2 linked regions of the Rhodoligotrophos defluvii genome follow. The protein of the gene in region 1 binds, or shares a complex with, the protein of each later gene. Links are inferred from orthologs where the notes say so. Each region holds a gene or a part of one and is shown on either strand. Other genes may lie near its edges.

The links.
Region 2: the proteins of E4P09_RS25335 (region 1) and dnaG are in contact, whole or in part, in a crystal structure (PDB 2R6A), measured with the Geobacillus stearothermophilus proteins. The link is inferred for Rhodoligotrophos defluvii from one-to-one orthologs. Residues at the interface, in WP_033016901.1 of Geobacillus stearothermophilus: Ser13, Glu15, Ala16, Gln18, Glu91, Leu92, Asp94, Ala95, Val96, Pro97, Thr98, Ala99, Ala100, Asn101, Tyr104, Tyr105, Ile108; in WP_049624496.1 of Geobacillus stearothermophilus: Lys456, Leu457, Leu458, Pro459, Ala460, Asn463, Ala464, Leu467, Leu535, Leu536, Ile537, Ala538, Gln544, Glu545, Asp548, Tyr549, His552.

Annotation. Positions count from the first base shown.
Region 1 is NZ_SZZM01000010.1:42,409-49,208, forward strand. The notes cover bases 1,591-4,587. They hold E4P09_RS25335 (replicative DNA helicase), read right to left. Parts: upstream 3,844-4,587; coding sequence 2,338-3,843; downstream 1,591-2,337. Other genes in these bases: alr (alanine racemase), read right to left, coding at 1,591-2,324; E4P09_RS25340 (cyclopropane fatty acid synthase), read right to left, coding at 4,039-4,587. Also shown: E4P09_RS25320 (ABC transporter ATP-binding protein), read right to left, coding at 1-170; E4P09_RS25325 (MlaE family ABC transporter permease), read right to left, coding at 185-955; more of alr, read right to left, coding at 1,125-1,590; more of E4P09_RS25340, read right to left, coding at 4,588-5,295; rplI (50S ribosomal protein L9), read right to left, coding at 5,540-6,130; E4P09_RS25350 (DUF2232 domain-containing protein), read right to left, coding at 6,169-6,800. UniProt on the Escherichia coli protein: The main replicative DNA helicase, it participates in initiation and elongation during chromosome replication. Travels ahead of the DNA replisome, separating dsDNA into templates for DNA synthesis.
Region 2 is NZ_SZZM01000009.1:43,588-50,325, reverse strand. The notes cover bases 3,804-6,738. They hold dnaG (DNA primase), read left to right. Parts: upstream 3,804-4,247; coding sequence 4,248-6,230; downstream 6,231-6,738. Other genes in these bases: rpoD (RNA polymerase sigma factor RpoD), read left to right, coding at 6,418-6,738; E4P09_RS24995 (hypothetical protein), read left to right, coding at 3,804-4,128. Also shown: E4P09_RS25020 (methyltransferase family protein), read left to right, coding at 1-148; E4P09_RS25015 (hypothetical protein), read right to left, coding at 218-448; E4P09_RS25010 (hypothetical protein), read left to right, coding at 920-1,456; carA (glutamine-hydrolyzing carbamoyl-phosphate synthase small subunit), read right to left, coding at 1,542-2,807; E4P09_RS25000 (GatB/YqeY domain-containing protein), read left to right, coding at 3,019-3,483; more of E4P09_RS24995, read left to right, coding at 3,589-3,803. UniProt on the Escherichia coli protein: RNA polymerase that catalyzes the synthesis of short RNA molecules used as primers for DNA polymerase during DNA replication.

The sequences.
Region 1 (6,800 bases):
CGGATGAGCCCGAGAATGCATTTCAGGCTGACCGACTTGCCCGATCCCGAGCCGCCGATCACCACCAGAGACTTGCCGCGGTCGACGGCGAGGTCGACGCCGTCCAGCACCGTCTTCGGCCCGAAACTCTTGCGGACGCCCTTCAGCTCGATATGGGGGCTTGCTGCCATGGTGTCATTCAACCTTACGAGAAGATGAGCGAGGTCATGATGTAGTTCACGGCCAGGATGAGGATCGAGGCCGAGACCACGGCATTGGTGGTGGCGCGACCCACGCCTTGCGCGCCGCCGCGGCTGTAGTAGCCCTGGTAGCAGCCCATCACCGCGATGACGAAGCCGAACACCGCCGCCTTGGCCAAGCCCGACAGCACGTCGCCGGGCTCGAGAAAATCGACGGTGCTGCTGATATAGGCGGTGGAGTTGAAACCGAGGCTGCGGGTGCCCACGATATAGCCGCCGAAAATGCCGATGGTGTCGGCGATCGCCACCAGGATCGGCACGGTGATCACCGCCGAGATGATGCGCGGCGCCACCAGATATTTGAACGGGTTGGTCGAAAGGGTGGTCAGGGCATCGATCTGCTCGGTCACGCGCATGGTGCCGAGCTCGGCCGCAATCGCGGCGCTGACCCGGCCGGCGACGATCAGGCCGGTGAGCACCGGCCCGAGCTCGCGGGTGATGCCGATGGCCACGATCTGCGCAACGATGCTTTCCGCATTGAAGCGCGAGCCGCCGACATAGATCTGCAAGGCGAGAGCGGCGCCGGTGAAGAAGGCGGTGAGGCCCACCACGAACAGGGAATTGTAACCGATCCGCAGCATCTGCTCGAGGATCTGCCGGCCGAAGTAAGGCGGGACGGCGGTGTGGAAGACCGCATTCCACAGGAAGATCGACAGCCGGCCGACTTCCTCGCAAAACCGCAGCGTGATCCGGCCGACACTGGCGAGAATGTTCAAGGGCTGAGCCTCACAGACGTGGACACATCCCGCCGGCCCGCAAAGGCCGGCGCAACATGCCGGGACGAAGTTCTCGAAAACGAACCGCTGGCTCGCTCTCACGACTGGGAGAGTTCTATAGCCCGGAGCAGCCCCTGCTCGGAAGAGGCTAATCGCAAAGCCGGTGTGATCAGAGGTCCTGGCGCGAACCGCGGTCCTGGCGCTGATCGTATGGCGAATAGAGCCGGCAGTATCGCGGGCCCAAGGCGGTCAAGACCTCATAGGGGATGGTCTCGGCCCAGCGGGCAAGATCGTCGATGGTGATATGAGGGCCGATCAGCTCGGCGCGACCGCCTCTGCGGGCGAAATCGGGCGGAACGTCAGTGACGTCGACCGTGATCATGTCCATGGAGACGCGGCCCACCACGGGGGCAAACTGGCCGCCGATGAAGATATGGGCACGTTCGGACCGGCTCGAACCACTGAGGCAGCGGAAGAAACCGTCCGCATAGCCCACGCTGATGATGGCGATCTGCGCGTTGCGCTCGGAGCGCCAGGTGGCACTGTATCCCACGCTTTCGCCCGCCTTGACCTCACGCACGCTGAGCACGGTGCCATAGAGGCTAACCACCTGCTTCATGGGATTGGCGCGATCGGCCAAAGGCTTGCCCCCATAGAGCGCGATGCCCGGCCGGACGAGATCATAGTGGAAATCGGGCACGTTGAGGGTGCCGGCGGAGTTGGCAATGCTGGCGCGTGCATGCGGCAGCATGGCGCGCAGCCGGTCGAACGTGGCCAGTTGCTCACGGTTCATGGGCGCGTTCGGCGTATCGGCGCAGGCGAGATGGCTGATGATCAAGGTGATCCGGAACGCGCCGAGATCCTTGTGGCTCGCGGCCAGGCACTCGACCTGGGCACTGGTGAGGCCGAGCCGGTTGATGCCGGTGTCCACGTGGATGCCGGCGGGCAGCCGCCTGTCCTGATCGCGGCAGAACTGCGCCCACTCGCCGATCTCCTCGATGGAAGAAAGGATCGGCTGCAGGTTATGCTGGGCGAGATAGCCGGCGCTACCCGGCAACAGGCCACCGAGGAGGTAAATGGTCGCTTCCGGCAAGGTCTGCCGCAGCTTGGCGCCTTCGCAAGGCAGAGCCACGAAGAAGGTGCGGCAGCCCGCAGCCCACAAGGCCTGGCTCACCGGAATCATGCCGAGCCCGTAGGCATCTGCCTTCACCGCGGCGCCGCACTCCGTCTGGCCGACCCGGCCGGCGAGATAGCGATAATTCGCCTGGATAGCACGCAGATCGATCATCAGCGTGCCTCCGGCAAGCTCGGAGGACGGCTCATCCGCGTCCGGCGACGGATTCTCTTGAAGGTGCTCGGTGTCACTCATCAGCGCAGTTGGATCACTCAAATCGTTCTGGGAGATATTCATTCGCGATATGATTTTGAAATTTTGTCAGGCTTGCGTCGAAATACAGCTGAATTGTGCCGGTGGGGCCGTGCCTCTGCTTTCCAATGATGACCTCGGCAAGACCGGTCACCTTGTTCATGGCGTCCTGCCATTCGAAATGTTCCGGAGTATTCGGCTTCGGTTCCTTGCGTTGGAGATAATATTCCTCACGATAAACGAACATGACAACGTCAGCGTCCTGCTCAATCGAGCCTGATTCGCGCAAATCTGCAAGCTGAGGCCGCTTGTCATCCCGCTGCTCGACTTGGCGTGAGAGCTGCGAGAGTGCGAGCACCGGCACATCCAGTTCCTTGGCCAAGGCCTTAAGGCCGGTCGTGATCTCGGTTATTTCCTGCACCCGCCCTTCGGCCGAACGCCGCGAGGAACCGGCAAGCAGCTGAAGATAATCCACAACGACGAGGCCCAAGCCGCGCTGCCGCTTGAGCCGGCGCGCCCGGGCCGCGAGCTGGGCGATGGTGAGGCCGCCGGTGTCGTCGATATACAAAGGCAGGGTCTGCATCTCCTGGCTGACCGCCGTCAGCCTGCGGAATTCCTCCTCGGTGATCTTGCCGCGGCGGATGCGCTCGGATGGGATCTCGGCCTGCTCGGACAGAATACGGGTGGCGAGCTGCTCGGCCGACATTTCCAGGGAGAAGAAGGCCACGACGCCGCCTTCCAGCACCCTTTCGGTCCCGTCCGCCACCCGCTCCGAGCGGTAGGCGCGGGCGACGTTATAGGCGATGTTGGTGGCGAGCGCGGTCTTGCCCATGGCCGGCCGCCCAGCCAGCACGACGAGATCCGATCGCTGCAGGCCGCCCATCTTGGCGTCGATGTCGGTGAGGCCGCAGGAAATGCCGGAGAGACCACCGTCGCGCTCGTAAGCTGCCGCCGCCATATCGATGGCCTCGGTCAAGGCTTCGCCAAAGCCGCGGAAACCCTTGCCGTAGCGCCCCGTTTCCGCCAGCTCGTACAAGCCCTGTTCCGCTTCCTCGATGAGCTCTCGCGGGCCGATGTCGACAGGGGCGTCATAGGATGCGTTCACCACATCGGTGCCGATCTCGATCAAGCGCCGCCTGACGGCCAGATCATAGATGGTGCGCCCGTATTCCTGCGCATTGATGATCGTGGTGGCCGATGCCGCGAGCCTGGCGAGGTAAGCCGGCCCACCGATCTCGGCCAAGGACTGGTCGCGATCAAAAAAGGTCTTGAGGGTGACGGGCGAGGCAAGCTTGCCCGCGCGCACCAGGCGGAAAATCGCCTCGTAAATGCGAGCGTGGACAGGCTCGAAGAAGTGCTCGGGCTTGAGAAAATCCGCCACCCGCTCGCAGGCCTCGTTGTTGACCAGGATCGCCCCGAGCAGGGCCTGCTCAGCCTCGATGTTGTGAGGGAGCGACCGGTATGCCAGTTCGTTGCCGGCCGGATGCGGATCGATGCTCGAATAGGTCTGGGCGCGTTCCATTTAGCCTAGTTACCGTAAGGGAGAGGGCTTGCGGAGCATCAGATTGAGACCTCGCCCCGCCTGTGCGCACTATCCACAGAAGCGGGTGACCCGCGGGTCACAACGCCCGACGATTCGCAAAGCCGCTTACTTTTTCAGAGAGCGTGACATGATTGGCGCAGCCGCGCCAGGCGGTGATCGCTTTGGCACGGCACTTCACTCGGCCGGGACGGAGACCAAGTGACGTCCATCGATCTCGCGACGCCGCAGCCGCCGTTCCTCCTCGATCATGTAGTCGCGAGTCATGGGCAGGCTGTGCTGGCTCTTGGTGAACTGGATCTGGAAATTGTTCATGCCCTGAAAGCGGAAGGCCGTCTCGGAGGCGGCCAGATAGAATTCCCACATGCGGCAGAACCGCTCGTCATAGAGCGCCTTGGCGCGGTCCCAGCTCGCCAGGAAGCGGCGGCGCCACTCCCGCAGGGTCTCCGCGTAGTGGAGCCGCAGGATCTCGATATCGGTGACGTAGAGGCCGGTGCGCTCGATGACGGGAACGACTTCGGACAGAGCGGGTATGGCGCCGCCCGGGAAGATGTATTTGGCGATCCACGGATTGGTGGCACCGGGACCGTCGGAGCGGTTGATCGAATGCAGCACCGCCACGCCGTCCTCGGTGAGCAGCTCGCGCACGGTCTCGAAGAATTCCGTATAATGGCCGACACCGACATGCTCAAACATGCCGACGGAAACGATGCGGTCGAACCTGCCGGTCAAGCTGCGATAGTCCTGCAGCAGGAAGCGGACGCGGTTCGACAGGCCGCGGCTCGCGGCACGCTCGTTCGACAGCTTGAACTGCTCTTCCGACAGGGTGACGCCCGTCACCTCCACCTCGGCGATCTCGGCGAGGTAGAGGCCGAGGCCACCCCAGCCGGAGCCGATGTCGAGCACCCGCTGGCCGGGCTTGAGGTAAAGCTTGGCGGCCAGATGCCGCTTCTTCGACAGCTGCGCCTCCTCGAGGCTGCTGGTCGGCTGGTCGAAATAAGCGCAGGAATATTGCCGGTCGCGATCGAGGAAGAGATCGTAGAGCGTGCCGTTCAGGTCATAGTGGTGGGCGATGTGGCGCTGGGCGCGCCCGATCGGATTGTGCTGGTGGAAGCGCCGCAAGCGGTAGCGCAGCTGACCCCAGAGGTTCAGCCATTGCGGATACCGTCGCTTTTCCAGATTGGCGAAGACCAGCGCGAGGAAGTCATAGATGTCGCCCTGCTCCATGCGGAAGGTGCCATCCATGTACACCTCGCCGAGGCGAAGCTCGGGGTTCAGGGAAAGCTTACGGTATACGGATGGGTCGGTGATGCGCACCACCACCGGCTCTCCGGTATCGTCGCCGAAACGGTGAGAGCGCCCCTTGGCGTCGATCAGAACGAGCGTGCCAGCACGGACGATGAAATCCAGCACATGATTGAGGACCGACAGCACCGGAAGCTCCTTCTCCAGCGCCTGTGTGCCGTCACATTCACGCCAGCCGCCGGAGCAACGAAGTTCAACCCCGCTAGCAATTTAATCATGTCGGTTTCGCAACGGCAACCAGGGCGACATGCTCAAATCTCAGACCTGCCAGGACGATAGCGGAGATCTGTAAATTTTCACCTCTTCCTGCCGGAGTGAGAAGCTTCGTTCCGGTGCTGATCCCCGCGCCCAAGGGCGGGCGCGGGGCATGGTCTCATTCGCGCTCGGGGGTGGCGGCCGCTTCCATCTCCTCGGTTGCCGCCTCGATCTCGTCAAAGCCGGCCGCTTCCATGGCCGCAAGCCGCTCGTCCACCGGAATCGCGAGATTTTCGCCGCGGGCCTGGGCGTCCGCCTCGTCCGCCGAACGGGCGACATTCAGGGTGACCGTGACCGGCACTTCCGGGTGCAGCGCGATGCGCACCTGGGTCATGCCGATCGTCTTGATGGGGTGATCGAGCACCACCTGGTTGCGCACCACCTCGGTGCCGGTCTCGGCGGTGATCACCTCGGCGATGTCGCGGGTGCTGACCGATCCATAAAGCTGGCCCGATTCGCCCGCCTGGCGAATCACCACGAAGGTCTTGCCGTCGATCGAGGCCGCCTGCTGCTCGGCCTTCGACTTCCGCTCCGCATTGCGCTGCTCCAGCGTCTCGCGTTGGGCCTCGAAGCGCTTCTTGTTCTCCTCGCTGGCGCGCAGCGCCTTGCCTTTCGGCAGGAGATAGTTGCGCGCATAGCCGTCGCGGACCTTTACGACATCGCCCATGGCGCCGAGCTTTTCGACCCGTTCGAGAAGAATGACATGCATGTTCGGTGCTCCTGTTCTTTTCCGAATATTGAAGATGGTCAGGTTGTAGTCGGCGGTCCGCCCTGGCTTGGACCAACAGCCGGCCGCATCAGCGTCTGGGCTATGCCCAGGCCGGAGAGGGCAAGTACGACGAGCCAGTTGAACACGATGATGGTCGCGTAAAGCGCGCCGAGCAGCAGCGGGCGCGAAGCCATGCCCAGCGTGCGCTTGTGGATCGTGGCCAGCCCGACGATGGCAAAGGCGGTCAGCAGCAGCGCAACGAAGACCTCGCCGATGAGGCCTATGGTGCCGGGGAGGAGAGCGGCGATCAGCGCGGCAAGCGGCGCCAAGGCGGCGCTGCGCGGAAAGGCAAGGGCGCTGAAGGGCGCCCATGGCCGCAAGGTTCGTCCGGACATGACCACGATCCGCGCGGCGAGATAGAGATTGACGAGGGAGGCGATCAGCCAGAGCACCCCGGATGCCGGCGGCATCAGCCGTACGAACAGATCGACCAAGGCGGCGCGTTCCGCTTCCGTGCCGGCCGGACCGCCCGGCGCCGGCTGGGCGGCGAGGACACGGTTGATGGCCTCGCGCAGGGTGGCCCGGAAGCTCTCGGCGTCGGGCCCGAGCATCAGGATGGTCGCGGTGATGAGGAGGCCGGCAACCAGCGCCGTCCACAGCACCAGCCGCC
Region 2 (6,738 bases), on another replicon or contig:
CGGGGTGGGGGGTCTGCTGGCGGTGCTCACGCTGGTGCCGCTGGTTGCGCGGATGAATGCGGAAGAACGCTTCCTGCGGCATGAGTTCGGTGCCGAATACGACGCCTATAGCCGCCGGACGTGGCGGCTGGTGCCGGGAATCTACTAACGGCGGGCTAAACAAGTCGAGCCCGCCAGATCAAAACGGATCTGGCGGGCTAGCAAGGAAACTGCTGCTTTAGGCGTCGCGGCATTCCGCGATCGCGCAGGGCTCGACCGTGATCATTGCGGCCGGGGGCCATGCTTGATTCTTGATGGCCGTGACATTGCGGCCCGAGTGAGCCGATGCCACTGGGCTCGCAGCGATCTTCGGCTGAGCAGATTCGACCGCCGACGGTGTCACCGCCGTTGCCAGGCCGCTAACCAGCCCCGCAGCGACCAGCATTGCCATGATAAAACGTCCCGTCATGTTCTTGCTCCCGCACCTCGGCGGTATCTCTCTCTTATCCGCTCAGATTGCGGAGAAGTAAAACGCCTTCGAGGAACCTGGCCTGAATAGTGCGTTCATTTTGCGTTCATCATTTGGAAACCAAGGACTTCTCGCAGCGCGTCGTCCTGTGCTTCCGGTTTGCTGTTCAATCCCAGAACGTGGACGATCTGGAAGCGGTTCCCTAAAATTGCTCACGTTTACGAGATTTCGCTTGACTTGGCCCGAGACGGGCGAATCGGAGGCGGCCCGTGCACGCGGGCCCACGGTTCGGTCCATGGAGGCCCTAGGCTTACCCTGAAGGAGATCGTCATTGAGTGAATCCAACCCGCGTGAGCACGCCTGTGAGGATTGGCGTGTCTCCCCGTGTATAGAGTACCGGCGGGGTTGAAGTAAGAGTATATTTTCTATATTAGCCAACGTGTTTATTTTTATATGCTTGGGAGACTTAAAATGCCTTCTGGATTTATAGAAAATTTTTCAAAAGATTTGGGAGAGTTCAGGAAGTTTGTTGACGGTAGCGTGTTTGGAATTGAGACGGGCGTGGACGCCATCGGCCTGCTCAGAGATCAAGACATCGCTCGAATTGCGGGCCCGTTGAGACCTTCAGATCTCAGCTATCTGTCGAATGAGATAAGTGAGTTCAAACGCCACTGGTCAAAGCCGGCAATCTATCTGGGCAACAGCATCCATGATGCTGACCCAAACTCACATCTGCTGAACCAGATATGGAATATCAAGCAAGCAGGTTTGGGCTTGGCCGATGCCCTGAACCTCGAACTGCATAATCGGGCGCCTGGTTGGATCGAGCGCGTCAACGCCCTCGCAACCGAGCTGCGACAGCACGTGGACCGAGGGTTGGTGCATTTGGAAATGATCGGCTACGAGGCCGCCGACCGGTATTGGGGAGAGGCTGGAGGAAATCATTTCGGCGTTGAGCCGGCATCTCATGCCGGACCGCAGCCAAGCGATTTCAATGCGATGCACTGAAATCTTGCGAGATTGATTCCGCGAAGGTTCCCGCAGGCCGGTTCGGTGAAGGTCAGCTTCGAGGGAGAAGCCCTGCCGAAAACGGTTACGTCGTATCACCCTGCTTCTTGCGCTCGATCAGGTCGATGAAGCGCTTGAAGAGGTAGTGACTGTCCTGCGGCCCCGGGGAGGCCTCGGGATGGTATTGCACCGAAAACACCGGCTTGTCCTTCAGGGCGATACCGCAATTGGTGCCGTCGAACAGGGAAACGTGAGTCTCTTCAACATCTTCCGGCAATGACTCGCGATCCACGGTGAAGCCGTGGTTCATGGAGGTGATCTCCACCTTGCCGGTGGTGTGATCCTTGACCGGATGGTTGGCGCCATGATGGCCCTGGTGCATCTTGCGTGTCTTCGCGCCGACGGCCAAAGCCAGCATCTGGTGGCCAAGGCAGATGCCGAACACCGGCTTGCCTGACGAGATGAGCTTCCGGATCTCCGGGACGGCATATTGGCCAGTGGCGGCAGGATCGCCAGGGCCGTTCGAGAGGAAGACCCCGTCGGGGTCGAGGGCGAGGATGTCTTCCGCGGCGCTGGTGGCCGGCACCACCGTGACCTTGCACCCCTGGCTCGCGAGGCAGCGCAGAATATTGCGTTTCAGCCCGTAGTCGACCGCAACGACGTGGTAGCGCGGTTGTTCCTGGCGGCCGAAGCCCTCGGGCCACTGCCAGAGGGTCTCGTCCCAGTCGTAGCGCTGCGTGGCCGAGACCTCCGGCACCAGGTCCATGCCCTCGAGCCCGGGCCACGCGGCCGCCTCCTGCTTCAAGGCATCGATGTCGAACGCGCCGCGGGCATTGTGGGCGATCACGGCATTGACGAAGCCGCGGTCGCGGATCAGGCCGGTCAGCGCGCGGGTGTCGACACCGCTGATGCCGATGATGCCGCGCACCTTGAGCCAATGGTCGAAATGGCGCTGGGCCCGGTAATTCGAAGGCTCGGTGATCGCCGTCTTCAGCACGCAGCCGCGCACATGGGAGGACGCGAGATTGGCCGTCTCGATATCCTCGTCATTGGCCCCCACATTGCCGATATGAGGAAAGGTAAAAGCGATGATCTGGCCGGCATAGGAGGGATCGGTGAGAATCTCCTGATAGCCGGTGATGGCCGTGTTGAAGCATACTTCGCCAACCGCTGAGCCCTCAGCACCGATGCCGAACCCTTCGATGACCGTGCCGTCAGCCAGGACGAGGAGGGCTGTCGGCTTCGGGACGGTCCAGCCGCCGAGAGCGCCTGCCCGACGGAGCCGCTCGCCGGCAGCCGTGGACGATTCCTCCGGCCCCAGGGCCGGATCGGTTTGGGAAGGGGTCGACATGGGTATCTCCCTCGGAGAGGCCTGGCGGCGACGCGCGGGCTCGGGGCCGGGCAAGCCGGCGAGCGGGTCGCGCCATGGGTAATTGGGCGTTACGTATGGGACGGGACAACGGAGGTCAATAGGCGAGGTGCGGCAAATGGGGTGGCGTCTGCCGCCCGGGGCCTGATATAGGCATGGCTATTGCCTCTCATTGCAAATGGAGACGAGATCAATGAGCGCGACCATCCGCGAGCGGGTCAATGAGGGCTTGAAGGCGGCGATGAAGTCACAGGACAAGCGCCGCATATCGACGCTGCGCCTGATCAATGCCGCGGTGAAGGACCGGATCATCCACAACCGCGGGGCCGGCAAGGGCGATGAGCTCGATGACGCGGAGCTCCTGGACATTCTCGCCCGCATGATCAAGCAACGGGAGGAATCACAGCAGGTCTACGAGCAGGCCGGCCGGCTGGAGCTCGCGGAGCAGGAGCGGGAGGAAATCGCGGTCATCCGCGAGTTCATGCCGCGGCAACTGAGCGAGGCGGAGGTGCAGACCGCCGTCGACGGCATCATCGCCGAGCTTGGTGCGAGCGGCCTCAAGGACATGGGCCGGGTCATGGCGGAGCTGAAATCGCGGCATGCCGGGGCGCTGGACGTGGCAAAGGCCGGAGCGATCGCCAAGGAGAAGCTGAAGTAGTGAGCGTCTCGGCCTTGTGGCAGTGGCAATACCCGCCAAGTTGAGCTATCGAGGCCACATCGCCTGGAGGTTATTTGTTGGAAATGCATTTTTTGAGGAATTGTGATGAGAAGATTGCCAGAGGGTCCGCGCGAGGTGGTTTCAACGCCGATTAAGGAAATTCTTCCCGCCAATCTCGTCCGTCTCGACGAATTGAGCAGCAATATTGCCATTCTCAACAGGCAATTGGAGATGGGGGTCAGGCCCAGCGGGGTGCTCATCAGCGAAACGGTCGGCAAGCTCAAAGAGACGACCAAGCCATTGGCGGTGCGAGCTCCGGACCTGGAGATGTCGCTTTATGGTGCACAGGTTGCCGCAGAGGTGAAGCGGCAAGCCATCAGCGAAGTGCGCCAACTCACCGAAAGCATCAAGGATACTGACGCGAAGCTTCGCGGCGAGCTGACCGCGCTCTTGCAGGGGAAGAGTGCCGATCAGGTGCAAGGCCTTCATCACTACCATGGGGCGGTGAGCACGGCGATGAGCAGGCTCGAGGCGATCGAGAAGCTGGCGGCCGAGAATGTGCCGGTGGAAGATCCGTTCCACAGGCCGCCGGATCCCGGTCATGCCGATGCTTCGGGAGCTACGGACTTTCATTCGATGCATTGAGACGGCTGGCCTACTTAGATGGGCTTGGACGTTGATCCGACACTCGCCGTCGATTAACCAGATTGCGCCGGACACAGGCGCGTGCTTGCGCTAGTCTGGCCGATCGACGGACGGGTGCCATGCGGTTTTCAGACAGTTTCCTCGACGAGATCCGCCAGCGTGTGCCGATTTCCCAGGTGGTGGGGCGCAAGGTCGTTTGGGACCGGCGCAAGTCCATGCCGCAGAGGGGCGACTATTGGGCCTGCTGTCCTTTCCACCAGGAGAAATCTCCTTCTTTCCATGCGGATGACCGGAAGGGTCGCTACCACTGCTTCGGTTGCAAGGCCTCAGGCGACATCTTCACCTTCTTGACCGAGAAGGAAGGCCTGAGCTTTCCCGAGGCGGTCGAGCGGCTGGCGGCGGAAGCCGGCTTGCCGATGCCCGAACCCTCGCCCGAGATGCGGCAGCGGGAGGAGAAGCGCACGAGCCTCATCGAGGTGATGGAGCTGGCGGCCCGCTTCTTCGAGGGGCAGCTGGCCGGGCGGGGCGGCGAGGGGGCCCGCCGCTATCTCGATAGCCGCGGCATGCGGGAGGACCTGCGGCGGCGCTTCCGCCTGGGCTTCGCCCCGGACGACCGCTATGCACTCAAGACCCATCTCGCCGAGAAGGGTGTCACGACCCAGCAGATGGTGGAGGCCGGGCTGCTGATTGCCGGCGACGACATCCCCGTGCCCTATGACCGGTTCCGCAACCGCGTCATGTTTCCCATCAATGATGCGCGGGGCAGGGTGGTGGCGTTCGGCGGCCGCGCGCTTTCGCCCACGGCGCAGGCGAAATATCTCAACTCGCCGGAGACGGAGCTCTTCCACAAGAGCGCGATGCTCTACAATCTCGACCGGGCACGGAAGCCCGCCTACGAGGCGGGCGCGATCGTGGTGGTCGAGGGCTATATGGACGTCATCGCTCTGGATGGCGTCGGCATCGACCATGTGGTTGCGCCCATGGGCACGGCGCTCACGGCCGAACAGCTGAAGCTGCTGTGGAAGGCCGCAGCCGAGCCGGTGCTGTGCTTCGATGGCGACGAGGCAGGCCTCAAGGCAGCCTACCGGGCCCTCGACACGGCGCTGCCGGAGCTGCGGCCCGGCTATTCCCTGCGGTTTGCCTTCCTGCCGGAGGGGCAGGATCCCGACGACCTGGTGCGGCATGGCGGCCCCGCGGCCATGCTGGGCGCGCTCGAGGCGGCGGTGCCGATGGCCGACGTGCTGTGGCGGCGGGAGAGCGAGGCGGCCGACCTGACGACGCCGGAGCGCCGCGCCGCCTTCGAGGCGAAGCTGGACGAGGCGGTCGAGCGAATCAGCGATGCGCGAATCAAGGCACATTACCGCAGCCATTTCCGCGAACGGCTAGCCGGCCTTTGGGGAGGGCGGCGCCAGCCGTTCGTGCCGCGGGGACGAGGCTACCGGGGGGCAGGGGCCCCTTCGAGCCTCGCGCGTTATCCCGGGGGCAATGTGGACCAGTGGCGGCGCGGCCGGGCGCCGCTGCCGCACTGGTTGCTGCCCTCAAGCCCAACGCCCGCCTTGCGGGCCCGTGTCGCGGCCACCGGAGGGGACGCCGCGGCCGGTGACCGGCGCGAGCGGCTGATCATGCTCACGCTTCTCAACCACCCGTATCTGATCGAGCCGAATCCCGAGGCTGTGGCAGAGCTGGAGCTGTCAAGCCCGGTTCTTGACAGGCTGCGCCGCGAAATCCTAGATATCGCCGCTTTGGTGGAAGGCCTTGACAGGACAGAATTGCGGAACCACCTCACGGCGAGAGGTTACGCGGAGGTCCTCGCAAGGCTCGAGTCCGGATTCACGCATCGTAGCGATTGGTTTGCGTTTCCAGATGCTGCCGCTGAGGATACGTCCGTTGCTTGGCTCCATATGGTCGCGTTGCACAGGAAGGCCGGTATATTGCGTCGAGAGCTAGCGGATGCAGAACGGGCCTTTGCGGAGAACCCTACGGAGGAGACAGAACTGCGGTTGAACGAAGCCAGCGCCCAATTCCGATCGACATTCGGCGAGGAGGCCGCGATCGAGGGGTTCGGGGAGGCTTCGGGTCGGCAAGGGGGATCTGCCGTTTAGACCGCAATGGCGGGATTGCGGCCCCATGATGCAAATGGCAGGGCTGGGCGACGGGTGGCCGGAGCGAGGCCGCGGTAGCTGTTGTGTTTAGGCAAGTGTGCCCCCGCGCGGGGCGCCAATCGCGATGGAAACAGTGGGCGTCTTCCCCTTGGCGGGCAGGCGAGCATAGGTCGGCGGAGACGAACGGATGAGCACGAGCACGGCGGAAGAAGCGGAAGTCCAGGAAAGCGTGCCGGAGAACCAGGACGGTCCGCTGCTGGATATGTCCGATGCCGCCGTGAAGCGGATGATCAAGCTCGCCAAGCAGCGCGGCTATGTGACCTATGACGAGCTGAACGAGGTGCTGCCCTCGGAAGAGGTCTCCTCAGAGCAGATCGAAGACATCATGGCGATGCTCTCTGAAATGGGCATCAACGTGGTGGAGAGCGAGGAGGAGACCGAGGAGGCTCTCGAGGCGGCCGACAGGGTCGAGGCGGCCTTGCCGGTCAAGCGCGAGCGCGCCGCCACG